DNA from 2 places in the Arthrobacter sp. 2MCAF15 genome. Region 2 is predicted to be linked to the other one. Evidence: riboswitches for the same ligand, from Rfam matches in the RefSeq annotation. Region 2 holds a riboswitch; the other holds the start of a gene.
The links. Region 2 has a riboswitch for glycine ahead of gcvP (aminomethyl-transferring glycine dehydrogenase). Riboswitches for the same ligand answer to the same signal wherever they lie in the genome.
Positions count from the first base shown of each region.

Region 1: it holds a riboswitch for glycine, as region 2 does, so the genes downstream of both, gcvP (aminomethyl-transferring glycine dehydrogenase) here and gcvP (aminomethyl-transferring glycine dehydrogenase) in region 2, are expected to answer to the same signal.

Region 1 is NZ_JBFRGZ010000020.1:1,247-10,589, forward strand. It holds gene gcvT (glycine cleavage system aminomethyltransferase GcvT) at 1-934, opposite strand, end outside; gene gcvP (aminomethyl-transferring glycine dehydrogenase) at 947-3,859, opposite strand; glycine riboswitch at 3,899-4,012, opposite strand; glycine riboswitch at 4,014-4,112, opposite strand; gene AB4089_RS19130 (TetR/AcrR family transcriptional regulator) at 4,313-4,852, opposite strand; gene AB4089_RS19135 (MFS transporter) at 4,921-6,507, shown strand; gene AB4089_RS19140 (Dps family protein) at 6,679-7,158, opposite strand; gene AB4089_RS19145 (sigma-70 family RNA polymerase sigma factor) at 7,325-8,143, opposite strand; gene AB4089_RS19150 (flagellar protein FlgN) at 8,385-8,900, shown strand; gene AB4089_RS19155 (carbon storage regulator) at 8,915-9,160, opposite strand; gene AB4089_RS19160 (hypothetical protein) at 9,170-9,343, opposite strand, start outside.
Region 2 is NZ_JBFRGZ010000017.1:112-9,454, forward strand. It holds gene gcvH (glycine cleavage system protein GcvH) at 1-305, opposite strand, end outside; gene gcvT (glycine cleavage system aminomethyltransferase GcvT) at 366-1,514, opposite strand; gene gcvP (aminomethyl-transferring glycine dehydrogenase) at 1,524-4,415, opposite strand; glycine riboswitch at 4,453-4,558, opposite strand; glycine riboswitch at 4,560-4,657, opposite strand; gene AB4089_RS17470 (putative hydro-lyase) at 5,183-5,986, opposite strand; gene AB4089_RS17475 (MFS transporter) at 5,983-7,368, opposite strand; gene AB4089_RS17480 (SDR family NAD(P)-dependent oxidoreductase) at 8,304-9,116, shown strand; gene AB4089_RS17485 (glutamine synthetase family protein) at 9,287-9,343, shown strand, end outside.

The DNA of each region.
Region 1 (9,343 bases), on a different contig from region 2:
GGCCGCGGCCGGCCCGGCGTCCGAGGCCCTTGAGCCCGACGAGCTTGCGGCCCGTCGTGGCCCCGGCGCCGGCTTCCTTCTTGGCGGCCAGTGCGGCCTTGCCGATGAAGTCGCCTTCCTTGGACAGCGCGACGACGGGGCCCAGGCCGGCGGCGAACGGATCCCCTTCGAGGGAGAGCTCGTTGCCGTAGAGCGGCATGCCCGCCTCGAGGCGGAGCGAATCGCGGGATGCCAGCCCGGCGGGGGTCAGCTCGCCGTCTTCGGCGATGGCGACGAGCGCCTGCCAGAGGGCGGCGGCGTCGTCGTTCGCCACGAAGATCTCGAAGCCGTCTTCACCGGTGTAGCCGGTGCGGGCCAGCAGGAGGTCCTGGCTGGCGCCGCCGAACATGAAGGGGACGTCGACAGCGGCGTAGTACTTCAGGCCGGTGACGAGTTCGTGCTGCGCGGCGGGAACCAGGCGTAGCAGGATCTCCTGGGCTTTGGGACCCTGGACTGCGATCAGCGAGGTCTCGGCGGAGGCGTCTTGGACCGTGACGTCAAAGCCTGCAGCGCGCTCAGCCAGGGCAGCGGCAACGACCTTGGCGTTGCCCGCGTTGGGGACCACGAGGAACTTCTGCTCGCCGCGGCGGTAGGTGATGAGGTCGTCGATGATGCCGCCGTCCTCGTTGCAGATCAGCGAGTACTTGGCTTTGCCAATGGCCATCGCGGAGATCTTGCCCACCAGTGCGTAGTCCAGGAAGGCTGCGGCGTCCGGACCGGTGACCCAGACTTCGCCCATGTGGGAGAGGTCGAACAGGCCCGCGGACATGCGGACGGCGTGGTGCTCGGCGAGTTCGGAGCTGTACTTCAGCGGCATCTGCCAGCCGCCGAAGTCGGTGAAGGAGGCGCCGAGCTTCTTGTGTTCTTCGTAAAGTGCCGTGTAATTCTCAGTCATCGTTGGCTGTCCTTACTTGTTTGAGCCGGAGTTGGCGGAGTCGTCGGAGTGGCCTGCTGTGTCTTCTTCGAAGGCTTCGAGGGGAGGGCAGGAGCAGATCAGGTTGCGGTCACCGGCCGCGCCGTCGATCCGGCCGACCGGCGGGAAGTACTTGTCCTGCTTGAGCGTGTGGACCGGGAAGACGGCCTGCTCGCGCGGGTACTCGCGGGTCCAGTCGGTGCTGATGACGGCGGCGGCGGTGTGCGGTGCGTTGCGCAGCGGGCTGTGCTCCACGGTGAAGTCGCCGTGGGCCACCTGGTCGATTTCGGCGCGGATGGCGACCATGGCCGTGATGAAGCGGTCGATCTCGCCGAGGTCCTCGGATTCGGTCGGCTCCACCATGAGGGTGCCTGCCACCGGGAACGCGAGCGTGGGGGCGTGGAAGCCGTAGTCGATCAGGCGCTTGGCCACGTCCTCGGCGGTCACTCCGGTCTTGGCCGTGAGTTCGCGCAGGTCCAGGATGCACTCGTGCGCCACGAGGCCGCCCTCGCCGGTGTACAGAACCGGGAAGGAGTCGTTCAGGCGGGCCGCGATGTAGTTCGCCGCGAGCAGGGCCGACTTGGTGGCCTCGGTGAGGCCCTGGCCGCCCATGAGCTTCACGTAGGCCCAGGAGATCGGCAGGACGCCGGCGGAGCCGTAGCGGGAGGCGGAGATCGGGGTTCCGTCGGCGCCGTTGGCCGGATCGGCTGCGTTGCCCGGCATGAACGGTGCCAGGTGGGCCTTGGCCGCGACCGGGCCGACGCCGGGTCCGCCGCCGCCGTGCGGGATGCAGAAGGTCTTGTGCAGGTTCAGGTGCGAGACGTCGCCGCCGAACTGGCCCGGCTGGGCCAGGCCGACGAGGGCGTTGAGGTTGGCGCCGTCGATGTAGACCTGGCCGCCGGCGGCGTGGATCGCGTCGCAGACCTCGCGGACGTCGGCGTCGTACACCCCGTGGGTGGAGGGGTAGGTGATCATGATGGCGGACAGGGCGTCCTTGTTGGCCTCGATCTTGGCGTTGAGGTCCATGTGGTCGATCGTGCCGTCGGAGGCGGTGGCCACGACGACGACCTTCATGCCGGCGAGCACGGCCGAGGCCGCGTTGGTGCCGTGGGCGGAGGCCGGGATCAGGCAGACGTTGCGCTGGGCCTCACCGCGGGAGAGGTGGTAGCCGCGGATGGCCAGCAGGCCCGCGAGTTCGCCCTGGGACCCGGCGTTGGGCTGGATGGAGACCTGGTCGTACCCGGTGATCTCGGTCAGCTGTGCTTCGAGGTCGTCGATCAGTTCGCGCCAGCCGGCGGTCTGCGAGTCCGGGGCGAACGGGTGGATGGAGGCGAACTCCGGCCAGGAGATGGCTTCCATCTCGGCCGTGGCGTTCAGCTTCATGGTGCACGAGCCCAGCGGGATCATGGTGCGGTCCAGGGCAAGGTCGCGGTCCGAGAGGCGGCGGATGTAGCGCAGCAGCTGGGTTTCGGAACGGTGGGTGTTGAACACCGGGTGCTGGAGGTAGTCGGAGGTCCGTTCGACGGCGGTGTCCAGGCCGAAGGAGGAGTCTGCTGCGTCAACGACGCTGGCCCCGAAGGCGGCGACGACGTCGGCGACGATGGCCGCCGTCGTGGCCTCATCGGCGGAGATGCCGACGGTGTCGGCGTCGATGGCGCGCAGGTTGACGCCCTTGGCGTCGGCGGCCGCGATGATCTCTGCGGCGCGGCCCGGCACGGAGACGGTGATGGTGTCGAAGAACGAGGTGTGCAGCACGTCGAGGCCGGCGGCCTTCAGGGACGCCGCGATGGTCCTGGCGTTGTTGTGGACGGTCTGGGCGATCGCCTTCAGCCCGTCGGGGCCGTGGTAGACGGCGTAGAAGGATGCCACGATGGCCAGCAGCGCCTGGGCGGTGCAGATGTTCGAGGTGGCCTTCTCACGGCGGATATGCTGCTCGCGGGTCTGCAGGGCCAGTCGGTAGGCGGGGACGCCCGCGTTGTCCTTGGAGACGCCTACGAGGCGGCCGGGCATGGAGCGTTCGAGCCCCTTCTGGACCGCCATGTAGGCCGCGTGCGGGCCGCCGAAGAACAGCGGCACGCCGAAGCGCTGGGCGGAGCCGACGGCGATGTCGGCGCCCTGCTCGCCCGGGGACGTGATGAGGGTCAGGGAGAGGAGGTCGGCCGCGACGGTGACGAGGGCGCCGCGTTCCTTGGCGTCGGCGATCACGGCGGTGTGGTCGAACACGCGGCCGGATACGCCGGGCTGCTGCAGGACGACGCCGTTGATGACCCCGGCGGGCAGGCCCTTGGAGAGGTCGGCGACCTCAACCTCGAAGCCGAGGGCCTCGGCGCGGCCCTTGACGATCGCGATGGTCTGCGGGAGGCAGTCGGCGTCGAGGACGGTCTTGCCGTCATGTGCGGCCTTGTTCTTGTTGGCGCGGCGCATCATCAGCACGGCCTCGGCGACGGCGGTGGCTTCGTCCAGCAGCGAGGCGTTGGCGATCGGCAGGCCGACGAGGTCCTGGACCATGGTCTGGAAGTTCAGCAGCGCCTCGAGCCGGCCCTGGGAGATTTCCGGCTGGTAGGGCGTGTAGGCGGTGTACCAGGCCGGGGCTTCGAGGATGTTGCGGCGGATTACCGGCGGGGTGAGGGTGTCGTAGTAGCCCTGCCCGATCATCTGCACTGCGGTCTTGTTTTTCGCCGCCAGCTTGCGCAGTTCGGCGAGGACTTCGACTTCGCTGAGGGCAGCGGCGAGCGCGAGGTCGGAGTCCTGGCGGATGTCCTTCGGAACGGCGGTGTCCACCAGGGCGTCGACGGTGTCGTAGCCGACAGCCTTCAGCATGGCGTCGACGTCGGCCTGGCGGCGGGCGCCGATGTGCCGGTCAACGAAGGACGTGGAGGCTGGGGTAACAGTCACAAGGAACTCCATAACTCAGGCGGCGCAGGGTACGCCACATTGATTCGGGTTCCTCCCCGCTCTGTATTGGACCTGAGAGTTTCCGCGCAGCCCGCATCAGGGGCTCCGCTTGCACCGTCGGTGAGCACAACGCGCTAAGGACGCACCTGCTACTTTCCAGAGATGCCTTGCCGCGGCGGTACGTGGGCCTGAGAGATTCCTGGGGAGGATTTGCTCCTACGGCGCCTGCTTGTACCTACTTGCAGGACTCTCCCGCCGCAGATCAAAGGCGTATTCAATTGGGGTGACAACAGTCACAGCACTCATTGTCCTATGCCGGGCGCGCGTCCGCAAACTCCCTCCCGGCGGCGGCCCCAAGTTACAGGTCCGGCCACGCGAGTTCGCCGCAGGCGTGCGGGGACGCCGTTTCGTTCCGGCGTAGTCGCAGGCTTCCGGCGTATTCGGCGAGCGGGGTCTCGGCGGCCGTCAGCGGCGCAGCTTCTCGACGGCGGCCAGGAGGCTCTCGACGTCGTCATTGACTTCCGGCGGCTGCCCGCCCGGCCCCCGGCCCAGCATGGCGTTGAAGTACAGCCCGTCCCCCATGTACAGGACGGCTTTCGCCATGGCGGGCCCGACGTCGGCGGCCAGCAGTTCCAGCCAGTTCGCCTGGGCGGCGGCGAAGCGGCGGAGGGTCTCCTGGTGCGCCACCTCGGCGAGCCTCGTGGCCGCGACGAACACCCGGTCCATGGGGGTGTCCGCCCACACCGAGGATTTGATGAAGTACACCGCCGCACCCTCGGGGGCCTCAGCCATGGCGGCAACATCGGCAGCGAGGTGCCCGTCCAGCCGCTCGAGCAGGACCGCGATCATCGCCTCCTTGGTCGGGAAGTGGTAGAGCAGGCCCCCCTTGGAGACTCCGGCCCGGCGCGCGACGGCGTCCAGCGTCGCGGCGCGTTCACCGACTTCGATGAGCAGGGATTCGAAGGCGTGGAGAACGGCCTCGCGGGCGACGGGTTTCCTGGGCATGCCTCCCATCATGCCTGTCCGGTGGCGCATTTCTTAACTGTACCGTCCAGACGGTATAGTTATGTTCCATGAGCATTCCGTCGATCACCGTCACCACCAGCACCCTGTCGGCCACCGGCCCCCGGGCCCCGTGGCGCGACTGGGTGGCGCTGGCCCTGCTGATGTTCCCTGTCCTGCTTGTGGCCGTGGACAACACCGCCTTGACGTTCGCCCTGCCCGCCATCGCCCGCAGCCTGGACGCCTCCGGCGTCGAACTGCTGTGGATCATCGACGCCTACCCCCTGGTTCTGGCCGGACTCCTGGTTGCGATGGGCAGCCTGGGTGACAGGATCGGCCGGCGCCGGCTGCTCTTCGTGGGCAGCGCAGGTTTTGCCGCGGTCTCGGCCTTGACGGCGTTCGCGCCGAGCGCCGAATGGCTGATCGCAGGCCGCGCCGGGCTTGGCCTCTTCGGCGCCATGCTCATGCCATCAACGCTTTCCCTGATCCGCAACATTTTCCCGCAGCCCAACCGGCGCAGATTGGCCGTGGCAATCTGGGCCGCAGGCTTCTCCGGCGGCGCCGCCCTCGGGCCGATTGCCGGCGGCTGGCTGGTGGAGCACTTCTGGTGGGGCGCCGTCCTGCTGGTCGCAGTGCCGATCATCCTGCCCCTGCTGCTGCTCGGTCCGGCATTGATCCCGGAGTCCCGCGACCCAAAGCCCGGACGCGTGGACGTGCCCAGCATCATCCTGTCCCTGCTGGTCATGGTGCCCGTTGTCTACGGGATCAAAACCCTCGCCACCCACGGGCCCTCGCTGGAGGCCTTCGCGAGCATCGGAGCCGGGCTGCTCATGGGCTACGTGTTCATCCGGCGCCAGCGCGCCCTGGCCAGAGGCCACAAGGCGGACCACAGCACGGCGCCCATGCTCGATGTCAGCCTCTTTGGCAACCGGGTCTTCAGCACCGCCATCACCGCCAACGTCCTGGCGCTGTTCTCCTTCAACGGCTTCATTCTCTTCCTGGCCCAGCACCTGCAACTGCTGGAGGGGCAGTCCCCCTCCGCCTCCGGTGTCGCCATGGTCCCGGCCCTCATCGCCACAGTCGTTGCCGGGCTGCTGGTGGTCCCCCTGGTGCGCAAGGTCCGGCCCGGCTTTGTGGTGGCCGGCGGCCTGCTGCTGAGCGCGGCGGGCTACTTCCTGGTGGCATTCGGCGACCACAGCCACGGCCCGTCACTGCTGCTGGCCGCGCTGCTGGTCCTCTGCCTGGGCGTGGGTGCCGCGGAGACGATCTCCAATGACCTGATCCTGGGCGCTGCGCCTGCGGACAAGTCGGGGGCCGCCGCCGCCATCTCCGAGACCGGCTATGAAGTGGGGTCCCTGCTGGGCACGGCGATCCTCGGCTCGATCCTCACGGCTTCTTACCAGGGCAACCTCCGGCTCCCCGCAGGCGTGTCCGAGCTCGCCCCGGCCTCTGCCACGAACCAGGCCGGCGAGACCCTCGCCGGCGCCGTGGAGCTCGCGGGGATGCTTCCGGCGCCGCTGGCAGAGGCGGTGACGGCGGCCGCGCGCACCGCCTTCGACTCGGGCGTACACATCACGGCCTCCATCGCCCTGGTCCTCATGTCCGGGGCGTGCGTGCTCGCCGCGGTCCTCCTGCGGAAGGTGCCGAAGGCAAGCTAGCAGCACCGGTTCCATCGCCGTCGGGCTCGAGTTCGACCGTGCTCAGCGCGACCGACATGCGTTGCCCTTCCAGGACCATTCCGTAGCTGAAAAACTCCAGCGTCCGGCGCCGGGAAAATACCCGACGCCGGACGCTGGAGTTTCGTGGGTGCGGCCTGGTGCTAGCAGGACCTACTTGCTGTCCGGAGTGGTCACGCTGGCGGTGGCCTTCATGGTCTCGGCACTGACCATCCAGGCGTACTGCTCAAACTTTGCGATGAACTCGTGCAGCAGATCGGCGGTGGTGGGGTCTTCATCGTCCACTTCGTCATGGACTTTGCGCATGGTGCCAACGGCCGCCTCCAGCGCTGCGACAATGCGTTCGATCGCGTCCTTCGTGCTGATCAGCCCCGCCGGAAACTCGGCCAGCGCGGTGGACTTGGAAACCGTGGAGTTTCGGCCGTCAGGGAGGGCGTGGAGGGCGCGCATGCGCTCGGCGAGGTCGTCCGCGAACCCGCGGGCGGCGTCGACGATCTCGTCCAGCTGGAGGTGAAGGTCCCGGAAGTTGGTCCCGACGATGTTCCAGTGCGCCTGCTTGCCCTGAACGTGGAGTTCGATCAGGTCCACCAGGACTGCCTGCAGGTTGGTCGTCAGTGTGGGTGTTGCTTTCATGCGTCCTCCTCGATAGAACCGGTGCGGTGGAGGCCGCGCGCGCCGCGTACTGGCGGCCCGGCCCATGCTTTCGACGCTACCGCAGGGCGGCGTCGGGCCGCGACGGTTCGGGGAGGAATTTCTCGATCAGCTTACTAAGCCGGCTTACTAACTGCTTCGGGGGCGGCTAGACGGCTTCGTTGAGGACCGGGCCGCGGGGGAACACGGCACGGGTGATGCCGCCGGATGTGGCCTCGGAGAGCTGGGTGAGGTAGTCGTTGCGGCGCCGCGGCGTAATCCTGGACTGGGGTTCGAACGGCTGCGCGGGGTCATCGGCGTAGTGCGCGGTCAGTCCGTCGCGCATCAGCCGGATGGCCTCCGAACGCTGCTGGGACACCGCAGCATGGGTGGATCCGAGTTCGGCGGCCAGGTCTTTGACCGTCCGGTCGCCGAAGTAGATCTCCTCCACGACGTAGCGCATCCGTTCCGGCAGGGATTTCACGGCGGCCCGCAGGTACTGGAGCCGTTCATCCGCGAGCACGGAGTGTTCCGGGGTGAGGGTCTCGGCGGCCAGGGTATCCACCACGGCCTCATCGAGGGGTGTCAGCGTGCGTGAGGCATCCGCGAGCGCGGCCTCCACAACGCTCTGCTGGACGCCAAGGGCGGAGGCGATCTCGTCCACTGTGGGCGTGCGGCCAAGGGCGGATGCCAGGGTTTCCTGGACGGACATGGTTTCCTTGATCCGCCGGCGGGCGGAGCGGGTGGCCCAGTCGCTGGCCCGCATCTCGTCCGCGAACGCGCCTAGGATGCGCCGGCGGGCGAACGCGCCAAAGGGGACCCCGAGGTCGGGATCGAACGAATCGGCCGACGTGATCAGGGCAATTGCACCGGCCGAGGCCAAATCATCGCGAGAAAGGTGTGACGCCTTCGAGCACAAATCTGAGACGAGATACCCCACCAGCGGAAGGTGCTGCGTGACCATCTCGTTGCGTTCCACGCGATTCAATACTGTGTCCCCCCATGAGACCGGATCCGAAGGGCTGTAGCCCTTAAAACGCCGAGAACCGCACCCAAACCGACCGGTACTCCCCCCATTGGAGTCAGCGTTCGCAAGCAGGGCGCAGCACCCATGGAGGAAACCTATCACCTGATCCCGGATCTGCGTGTACCCTCAGGGAAAAGCTTGGCAAAAAGTGCGGTACCCGCCCCGAAGCTGCGATTCAGGGGGCGGAAAGAGAATGGGGCCCATGAGCGCAAGTGATCTGTCCGCGGCGCTGTGGCAGGAGCGCCGGCAGCTGGAACTGCTCCTTTTCAGGCTGGAAACGCTACGGCTGCACGTCGGGGCCGGGAATGTGGAATGGCTGCGCCTCATGGCTTCCGAAATCGAAGCCGTGCTGGACCGTTTGCGCTTTGAAGGCCTGGCCCGGAGTGTCGAATCTGCCGTCGTCGCGGCCCAATGGGGTATGCCGGCACAAGCGACGCTGGTTGAACTGATTGCGGCCGCACCCGCCGGCCCCTGGGCCGAGATCCTGGGTGAGCATCTGGACGCCCTGCACGCACTTCTTGATCGGCTCGGCGCGGCCGCCCGCGTGAACGAAGAGGCACTGCGGCTCCTCCCCTTGCCGGGACGTCCCGGCCCGGCGGGCACCGCCGGACTGCTGGATCAGCTGGCCACTGGCGGAAACCTGGAGCGGGTCCTGGCCGTGGTCCGGCGCGCACCCCAGCCCGCCCTGGCCCAGTATCTGGGCGGGGAAAAGGACTGATCCGGGACCTGGCTTCAGCCCTTGGCGGAAGGTGCGGGCGGCAGGAGCCCGCGCAGCGCGTCCTCGGCCTCCGGGCCGGCTTCCGCCGCGGCGAGGTTCGCGGCCGCGATGGCTTCGATGACTTCCCGGCGCTGGATGGGCACGCCCCGGGGTGCCTCAATGCCTATCCGAACACCGTCGCCGCGGCCTTCCAGGACCGTGATGACGATGCCGTCGCCGATCATGATCTGTTCGCCCGGCTTGCGTGTAAGTACCAGCATCTTCTCAATCTACCCTTCACCGCGGGGAGCTTCGGACGATTCCCGCCGGTTCTGCCATGTCGGACCCGGACCGGCGGGACGGGCGTCGATCCAGCCCACGGGCAGGCCCAGGCCATTGACGCTTTCAGGCGACCCCGTCTCCGAGGCGCCGACCACCGCCACCGCGGCAACGTTGAGCTGGGC
Region 2 (9,343 bases):
AGCCAGCCGGCCCCGTAGGGATCGCTGTTGATCAGCGCCGGGTCATCGACGACGGCGGAGTTGATTTCGGTGACCTCGCCCGTGACCGGGGCATACAGGTCCGAAACGGACTTGGTCGACTCCACCTCGCCGCAGGTCTCCCCCGCCGTCACCGTCGAACCGACCTCGGGCAGGTCCACGTACACAATGTCGCCCAGGGCGTCGGCAGCCACGGCCGAAATGCCAATCCCCGCAGGGCCCGATCCGTCGGCGGCAACCCACTCGTGTTCCGCGGAGTACTTCAGTTCAGCAACTACTTTGCTCATTTCAATTCCTCAAATCTCGTCTGACTAAGAATCTTTAGTGGATGTCGGTCCCGAAGGGACTTACTTGTCCCGCTTGTAGAACGGCAGTGCCACGACTTCGAACGGCTCGGCCTTGCCGCGCAGGTCGATGTCCAGTGCGGTGCCGGGCTCGGTGAACTCGACATCGACGTAGGCCATGGCGATCGGGTAACCGAGCGTGGGGCTGGGCTGGCCGGAGGTGACTTCGCCGACGACGTTGCCGTCTTTGAGGACCGGGTAGTGCCCGCGGCCCGCGCGGCGCCCCAGGCCCTTGAGGCCCACCAGCTTGCGGCCGGTGGTGGAGCCGGCGCCGGCTGCCTTGAGTTCGCTCAGGGCAGCTTTTCCGATGAAGTCCGATTCCTTGGCGAGCGAGACAACCGGACCCAGGCCCGCCGCGTAGGGGTTGCCTTCGCGGGAGAGCTCGTTGCCGTAGAGCGGCATGCCGGCTTCCAGGCGCAGCGAGTCCCGGCAGGCCAGGCCGGCGGGGATGAGCCCGTGGCCTGCACCGGCTTCCAGCAACGCCTCCCACAGGGCCGCTGCGTCCTCGTTCGGCACGTAGATCTCGAAGCCGTCCTCGCCGGTGTACCCGGTACGGGCCAGGAGGAGATCCCGGCTGGCGCCGCCGAACATGAACGGGACCTCGACGGCGGCGTAGTACTTCAGCTCCGTGACCAGCGAGTGCTGCTCCGCCGGGACCAGCGCCAGCAGGATGGCTTCCGCGTTCGGTCCCTGGACGGCGATCAGGGACGTCTCGGCGGAAACGTCCTCCACCTTAACGTCGAACCCGCCTTCTTGGGCAGAACCAGCCCGTTCGGCCAGTGCTGCGGAGACCACCACGGCGTTGCCGGCGTTGGGGACCACGAGGTACTTCTGCTCGCCACGGCGGTAGGAGATCAGGTCATCGATGATGCCGCCGTCTTCCTGGCAGATCAGCGAGTACTTGGCCTTGCCGACGGCGACTGCCGACAGCTTTCCGGCAAGGGCGTAGTCCAGGAAGGCTGCGGCGTCCGGACCGGTGACCCAGACTTCGCCCATGTGGGAGAGGTCGAACAGGCCGGCGGCGTTGCGCACGGCGTGGTGCTCGGCCAACTCGGAGGAGTACTTCAGCGGCATCTGCCAGCCGCCGAAGTCGGTGAAGGAGGCGCCGGCCTTCTTGTGCTCTTCGTAAAGTGCTGTGTAGTTCTCGGTCATCGGGAATCCTTAGTTTTCGAATTCGGAAAGCGGCGGGCAGGAGCAGACCAGGTTGCGGTCCCCGGCAGCGCCGTCGATCCGGCCGACCGGAGGGAAGTACTTGTCCTGCCTGAGCGTGTGGACGGGGAACGCAGCCTGCTCGCGCGGGTACTTGCGGGCCCAGTCCGAGGAGACCACCGCGGCAGCCGTGTGCGGTGCGTTGCGCAGCGGGGAATCCTCCAGGGTGAAGTCCCCGGCGGCGACCTGCTCGATCTCGGCGTGGATGGTGATCATCGCGTCGATGAACCGGTCGATCTCCGCGAGGTCCTCGGACTCGGTGGGCTCCACCATGAGGGTGCCCGCAACGGGGAAGGACAGCGTGGGGGCGTGGAAGCCGAAGTCGATCAGGCGCTTGGCCACGTCCTCGGCGGTCACGCCGGTCCTGGCCGTCAGTTCGCGCAGGTCCAGGATGCACTCGTGCGCCACGAGGCCGCCCTCGCCCGTGTACAGGACCGGGAAGAACTCGTTCAGGCGGGCCGCGATGTAGTTCGCTGCCAGCAGCGCCGACTTGGTGGCCTCGGTCAGGCCCTGGGCGCCCATGAGCTTCACGTACGCCCAGGAAATCGGCAGGACGCCGGCGGACCCGTACCGGGAGGCAGAGATCGCAACGCCGGTTCCCGGTTCGACAGCGCCGGCGTTGTGCGCCGCTTTGTTCGCGTCCCCCGGCATGAACGGTGCCAGGTGGGCCTTGGCCGCGACCGGGCCGACGCCGGGTCCGCCGCCGCCGTGCGGGATGCAGAAGGTCTTGTGCAGGTTCAGGTGCGAGACATCGCCGCCGAACTGGCCCGGCTGGGCCAGGCCGACGAGCGCATTCAGGTTGGCGCCGTCGACGTAGACCTGCCCGCCGGCCGCATGCACGGAGTCGCACACCTCGCGGACGTCGGCGTCGTACACCCCGTGGGTGGAGGGGTAGGTGATCATGATGGCGGACAGGGCGTCCTTGTTGGCCTCGATCTTGGCGTTGAGGTCCGTGTGGTCGATCGTGCCGTCGGAGGCGGTGGCCACGACGACGACCTTCATGCCGGCGAGCACGGCCGAGGCCGCGTTGGTGCCGTGGGCGGAGGCCGGGATCAGGCAGACGTTGCGCTGGGCGTCACCGCGGGAGAGGTGGTAGCCGCGGATGGCCAGCAGGCCGGCGAGTTCGCCCTGGGATCCGGCGTTGGGCTGGATCGAGACCTGGTCGTAGCCCGTGATTTCAGCAAGGTCAGCTTCGAGGCCGCTGATGAGTTCCCGCCACCCCTCGGTCTGGGAGTCCGGCGCGAAGGGGTGGATGGAGGCGAACTCCGGCCAGGAGATGGCTTCCATCTCGGCCGTTGCGTTCAGCTTCATGGTGCACGAACCCAGCGGGATCATGGTCCGGTCCAGGGCAAGGTCGCGGTCCGAGAGCTTGCGGATGTAGCGCAGCAGCTGCGTTTCGGAACGGTGCGTGTTGAAGACCGGGTGCTGCAGGAAGTCGGAGGTGCGCAGCACACCCTCGGGCAGCTCGAAGCCCTTGGCCTCCACCACCGGACCGGCGCCAAAGGCGACAACCACCGCGGAAAGGACCTCCGGCGTCGTGGTTTCATCGACTGACACGCCAACTGTGTCCGCGTCGATGAGCCGCAGGTTGATGCCGCGGGCCTCGGCGGCGGCGATGACCTTGGCGGCCTTGCCGGGCACGCGGACCGTGAGGGTGTCGAAGAAGGAGTCGCTCGCCAGTTCGCGGCCGACGATCTTCAGCGTGGCGGCGAGGGCGCGGGCGTTGTTGTGGACGGTCTCGGCGATCGCCTTCAGCCCGTCCGGGCCATGGTAGACGGCGTAGAACGAGGACACGATGGCCAGCAGCGCCTGCGCGGTGCAGATGTTCGAGGTGGCCTTCTCCCGGCGGATATGCTGCTCGCGGGTCTGCAGGGCCAGGCGGTAGGCGGGGACGCCGGCGTTATCTTTGGAGACGCCCACGATGCGGCCGGGGAGCGTGCGTTCCATGCCCTCGCGGACCGCCATGTAGGCGGCGTGCGGGCCGCCGAAGAACAGCGGCACGCCAAGGCGCTGCGTGGAACCGACGGCGATGTCCGCGCCCTGCTCGCCCGGAGGGGTGATCAAGGTCAGGGCCAGAAGGTCCGCTGCCACGGTGACCAGGGCGCCGCGGCCTTTGGCCTCTGCGATCACGGCGGACTGGTCCCACACCCGGCCGGAAACGCCCGGCTGCTGCAGGACGACGCCGTTGATGTCCCCGGCGGGCAGTCCCTGGGAGAGGTCGGCGACCTCGACCTCGAAGCCCAATGCGTCGGCGCGGCCCCGCACAATGGCGATGGTCTGCGGGAGGCAGTCGGCGTCCAGGACCGTCTTGCCGTCGCGGGCACCTGCGTTCTGTCCTGCGGACTTATTTGCCCTGCGCATCAGGAGCACGGCTTCGGCGACGGCGGTGGCCTCGTCGAGGAGGGACGCGTTGGCGACCGGCAGCGCGGTGAGGTCCTGGACCATGGTCTGGAAGTTCAGCAGCGCCTCGAGCCGGCCCTGGGAGATCTCCGGCTGGTAGGGCGTGTAGGCCGTGTACCAGGCGGGGGCCTCGAGGATGTTGCGGCGGATGACCGGCGGCGTGACGGTGTCGTAATAGCCCTGGCCGATCATCTGCACGGCGGTCTTGTTCTTGGAAGCCAGCTTGCGCAGTTCGGCCAGCACCTGAACTTCGCTGAGGGCGCTGTCCAGGCTGAGCGGCTTTTCCTGGCGAATGGAAGCGGGGAGTGCATTGTCTACGAGGCCGTCTACGCTGTCGTAGCCGACGGCCTTGAGCATGGTGTCGATGTCTGTTTGGCGGCGCGCACCGATATGGCGGTCTGCGAACGTGGACGGGGACGACTGAATCGTCATGAGGAACTCCATAATTCAGGTGGCACAGAGTGCCACGATGATTCGGGTTCCTCCCCGCTCTGTATTGGACCTGAGAGTTTCCGCGTTGCCTGCTGTTAGCAGGCGCCACTTGCACCGTCGGTGAGCCCGGTTTCCCGGACTGCTTTCCAGAGTTGCCTTGCCGCGGCGGTACGTGGGCCTGAGAGATTCCTGGGGAGGATTTGCTCCTACGGCGCCTGCTGAACGTACCGGCAGGACTCTCCCGCCGCAGATCATAAGCTGTGCCACTGGTGGGTGACACGGCTCACACGTTACTTGTTGCAGGGGCCGGTTGCAAGAGGTGGGTCCGTATGAGGCGTTGTTTGACGATAACAACCGCAGGCCGGTCCGCGTCCGCGAGGCTAGGCCAACTAGTCCGCCGGCCGGGGAGGTTCGTGGAGGCCGAATGCCGAGCCTCGGAGGTACGGCACGGCACCGGAGTCGCCGGAAGCGGACGACGGCGGAAAAGTCCCGCCGTCGTCCGCTTGCCGTTTGGTGCCCTTACAGTCTGTGATACTCCGGAGCTGCCCACCGGGCGGCCCCGGAATCGGCCTTGCTTGCCGGTTGGCCCGCGTACGTCCAGACACACGGCCGGCCGGCATCACTCGGGAGGAGCTGGCCCTCGTGCATCGAGATGCTCGCTCCGGCCGGGCTCTGCCAGACTCCGGTCAGTTCGCAGTGGGTGCCCGTGGCTTGACGCCGCGGCGCTGAGAGTTTGATGATCCTGCGTGCCCGTTTCTCGGCTACGGGAAATCTCTTCTTCACGATGACGCTCCTGGCCGTTCCCGGTAGGTGCTTTCGGGAACATCAGTGATGAACATGTGTCCGGGGGCGTGGCTGATGGCGAAGGCTGGCCTGGATGCCATCACTGCGCTCTGCGGTGTCACGCCGCAGGCCCAGAAAACCGGCACTTCCCCCGGCCGGATCTCCACCGCATCGCCGAAGTCGGGACGGTTGATGTCGGCAATGCCGAGGTCCCCGGGCGTCCCGACGTGAACCGGGCTGCCGTGAACCTTGGGCACCTCCGACGTCACCCTGATGGCCGTTTCGACCAGTTCGGGCGGCATCGGGCGCATGGAGACGACCATCGGTCCGTGGATTCGTCCGGCAGGGGTGCACTCGATGTTCGTGCGGTACATGGGGACGTTGCGGCCGGTTTCGGTGTGCCGGAGCGGGACGCCCGCGCTGGCGAGCGCGGCTTCGAAGGTGAAACTGCAGCCAATGAGGACGCCCACCATGTCATCACGCCAGACCGATGCGACGTCCGTGACTTCATCGGCAAGTTCGCCGTCCACCCACACCCGGTAGGCCGGGATGTCAGTGCGGATGTCCGCCCCCGCGGCGAGGACGCTCCCGTACTGTCCCGCCGGGATGACGTCGATGACGGGGCAGGCTTTGGGGTTGAGCCGGCAGAATTCGATGAATTCGTCGGCGTAGTCCGCCGTCACCGCTATCAGGTTTGCCTGGGTGTAGCCATCGCCCCATCCGGAGGTGGGGGTGACCAGGCCGTTGCGGAACTTCAGGCGCGCATCGGAGGGTGCCAGGTGTGCGTTGGCCTGGTTCATCGGGCCTCCACCAGCTCATTTACAGCCGGATCATTTTCCACCAGCTCAGTTGAAGGCTGCAGGTACTCCTGGTCCTCGGCAACGTCGGAGTCCCGGCCCAGGGCCAGGCCCACCAGGGTCAGGAGGCAGGCAACGCTGAGGTAGATGGCAACCGGGACCCAGCTGTTGAAGGTGCTCAGCAGGAGGGTGAACATGAACGGTGCGATAGCGCCACCGATGATTCCGGCGAAGGTGTAGGCCAGCGAACTGCCGGTGGAGCGGAGCCGCGGCGAGAACTGTTCAACAACGAAGGCCGCCTGGGGTCCGTACATAAACGAGTGGCAGAGCAGGCCCAGCACCGTTCCCACGATCAGCATGACCGGGGACCGACCTTCGAGGACGATGAAGAACAGGTACCCCCAGACGGCGGCGGCCACTGCGGCGATTGCGTAGACCAGCCGGCGGTTGATGTGGTCGGAGATGGCCCCGGCGAGCGGCATGGTGAAAATCTGGAGTGCCGAACCGATCAGGACGGCCACCAGCACTTGGCCGCGGTCGAAGCCAAGTTTCTGAATGCCGTAGGTGAGCATGAAGACGGTGCACAAAGCGTAGAGGACGTCCGGGCCGATGCGGCTGAGCATGGCTGCGATGAGGGGGCGGCGCTGGGTTGCCAGGACTTCGCGGATGGGGGACTTGGGCTTGTCTCCTTTGGCTTCCATGGCCTTGAAGATGGGGGTGTCTTCAAGCTTGAGCCGGATCCAGAGCCCGAAGGCCACCAGCAGGGCCGAGATCAGGAAGGCGATTCGCCAGCCGAAGTTCAGGAAATCCTCTTCGGACAGGGCCATGGTCAGGACGGCAAGCACGCCGTTGGCCATCAGGTTGCCGGCGGGCGGGCCGATCTGCGCGGCGGATGCCCAGAAGCCGCGGCGGTTCGGGTCACCGAATTCACTGGAGAGCAGCACTGCCCCGCCCCACTCGCCGCCGACGCCGACACCCTGCGCGAAGCGAAGGAAGACCAGGATGGCGGGGGCAATGATGCCGATGCTGCCGTACGTGGGCAGCAGGCCGATGAGGAACGTGGCGGCGCCGATCAGCATGAGCGTGATGACCAGGATCTTCTTGCGGCCGATCTCGTCGCCGAGCCGACCGAAGATGATGCCGCCGACGGGCCGGGAAATGTAGCCCACGGCGTAGGTGGAGAAGGCCAACAGGGTGCCCGTGACAGGGTCCGAGGCCGGGAAGAAGATCAGCGGGAAAACGATCGCAGCCGCGGCGGAGTAGACAGCGAAGTCATAGAACTCCAGTGCGGTTCCGGTCAGGCTGGCCGCGAATGCCTTGTACATGCCCTTGCGCCCTACAAAGGGCTTCGGGTCAGCGGGGGCCGTTACGGATGAAGCGGCCATGTGTACCTCCATGAAGAGTGGGGATGTCAGCCAAGTGCGGGCGGCTGGTGTTGGTGCGCCTTTTCGGTCCGGGCCTGCGGCGATGCGGGTCGGGACCTTCGGGTGCGTGTGCGGCTACCGTGATGGGCTGCGGAAGTCGGGACTGCGTTCAATTATTAGGATCAATTGTTGGATTGTTGAACAATCCGAATTGTTGAACAATTTACGCGACGCAGGTCACATCGTCAAGGGGTCGAGGGTGTTGCGCTCGTCGCGGCAGCCACCGGGTATAGCCGGATTTAAGGCGCCGAAGCGCTGCCTCAAGGCCTCAGGCCGCGTTCTCAGGGCACCGCGGCTGTGCTGGTTTCAGGGCTGCATGAACGGCGACGGCGGGACCACCCGCCGTCGTCGTCTTATTTTTTGTGGTTCTGAGTTTCTTGAGGTTCTGGTTTCTTGAGCTGGGAGTGTCTACCCCGGAGGCGGAAGGGCGGCATAGCTATGGGGCATCGAATGAGGATTGGTCGGCCGGTCCTCGTCGGAGGAGGTGGGCTCCCTGGTGTCGTAACTGCGCGCCGTCTTCAGGTTCCGCGATCGCTTGTACAGACCCACGGCGACCAAACCGAGGCCAGCGGCTAGAAGCGCGAGTCCCAGGACGAACACAGCCGCCGCACCCTGTCCGGCGCTGCCCGAGAACACCTCAACCAGTGGCATCGGCAGCGTGAACAACGTGGCCACCAGCAATATCGAGCCCGCTGCGATTTGCCATGTTCCTTTGGACCGCATGGTTCCCCCCTCCATGTTTTGCGTGTCAGCCTTGCGGCCCAGTAAACCCGAAGGGTGCGTATTTAGATAGGGCCGCCTCCGGGTGCTGGGCCCGAGAAAGTCGCGGGCACCAGGCGCCGGGCCCGGCCTATCATGGGGATCACGGGACGAAATGTAAGCGGGGGCCGCTTGGCATGACCAGCGAACGCGAACGCAGTGACGCGCCAACGGGTGGCGTTGCGCTGGTGACCGGCGCGAGCCGCGGTGTCGGCCGGGGCATCGCGCTTGCCCTTCAGGCCGCGGGGTTCCGGGTTTATGGCACGGGCCGGTCGATCGAGCAGGCGGACCTCCCGCGGGAGATCGTGCGCCTGCGCTGCGACCATCTCAACGATGACGAGACCGCGCACGTGTTCGACACGATCCGGACCGAGGGCGGCCGCCTCGACCTGCTGGTCAATTGCGCCTGGGGCGGGTACGAGAAGATGATCGAAGGCGGCGCGTTCACGTGGCCGGCACCGTTCTGGGAGCAGGCGCCGCATCGCTGGACCGGCATGATGGACGCCGGAGTCCGCGCCGCATTTGTGTGTTCGGCGCACGCGGCGCGCATGATGACGCCGCGGCACCGCGGCCTGATCGTCAACATCAGCTTCTGGGCCGCGCAGCGCCACCTCGGCAACACGATCTACGGCATCGCCAAAGCGGCCACCGACAAGATGACCTCCGACATGGCCGTCGAGCTCAGACCGTTCGACATTCCGGTCATCTCGCTCTACCCCGGCCTGGTCCGCACCGAGGCGGTCCTGGCCGCGGCGGAAAGCGGTGCATTCGATCTCTCGACCAGCGAAAGCCCCGAGTTCATCGGCCGGGTGATCAATGCGCTGTTCCATGATCCGGACCTGATGACGCGGACCGGCCAGGTGCTCATCGCCGCTGCGGTGGCAAAGGAGTTCGGCGTCCTGGACATCGACGGAAAATCGCCGCCGGCGCTGACGCTTGCGGACATCTAGGCAGCTGGGGTGGACGACGGCGGGACGTGCCGCCGTCGGGTTCCCGGGGAGCCGCACGGGCCTCGGGCTGGTGGCCGGAAACCCGTGCCCGGGTGCGATCCCAGTGCAGAGGGGGCGTCTTTCATTGGGTGAGCCTTTCATTGGATGAGGAGCGGCCGCATGATAGGCGCATGACCCCCATCGCATCAGCCGACGAATCCGCCGTTGCGAAAGCCCACCGCGAACTC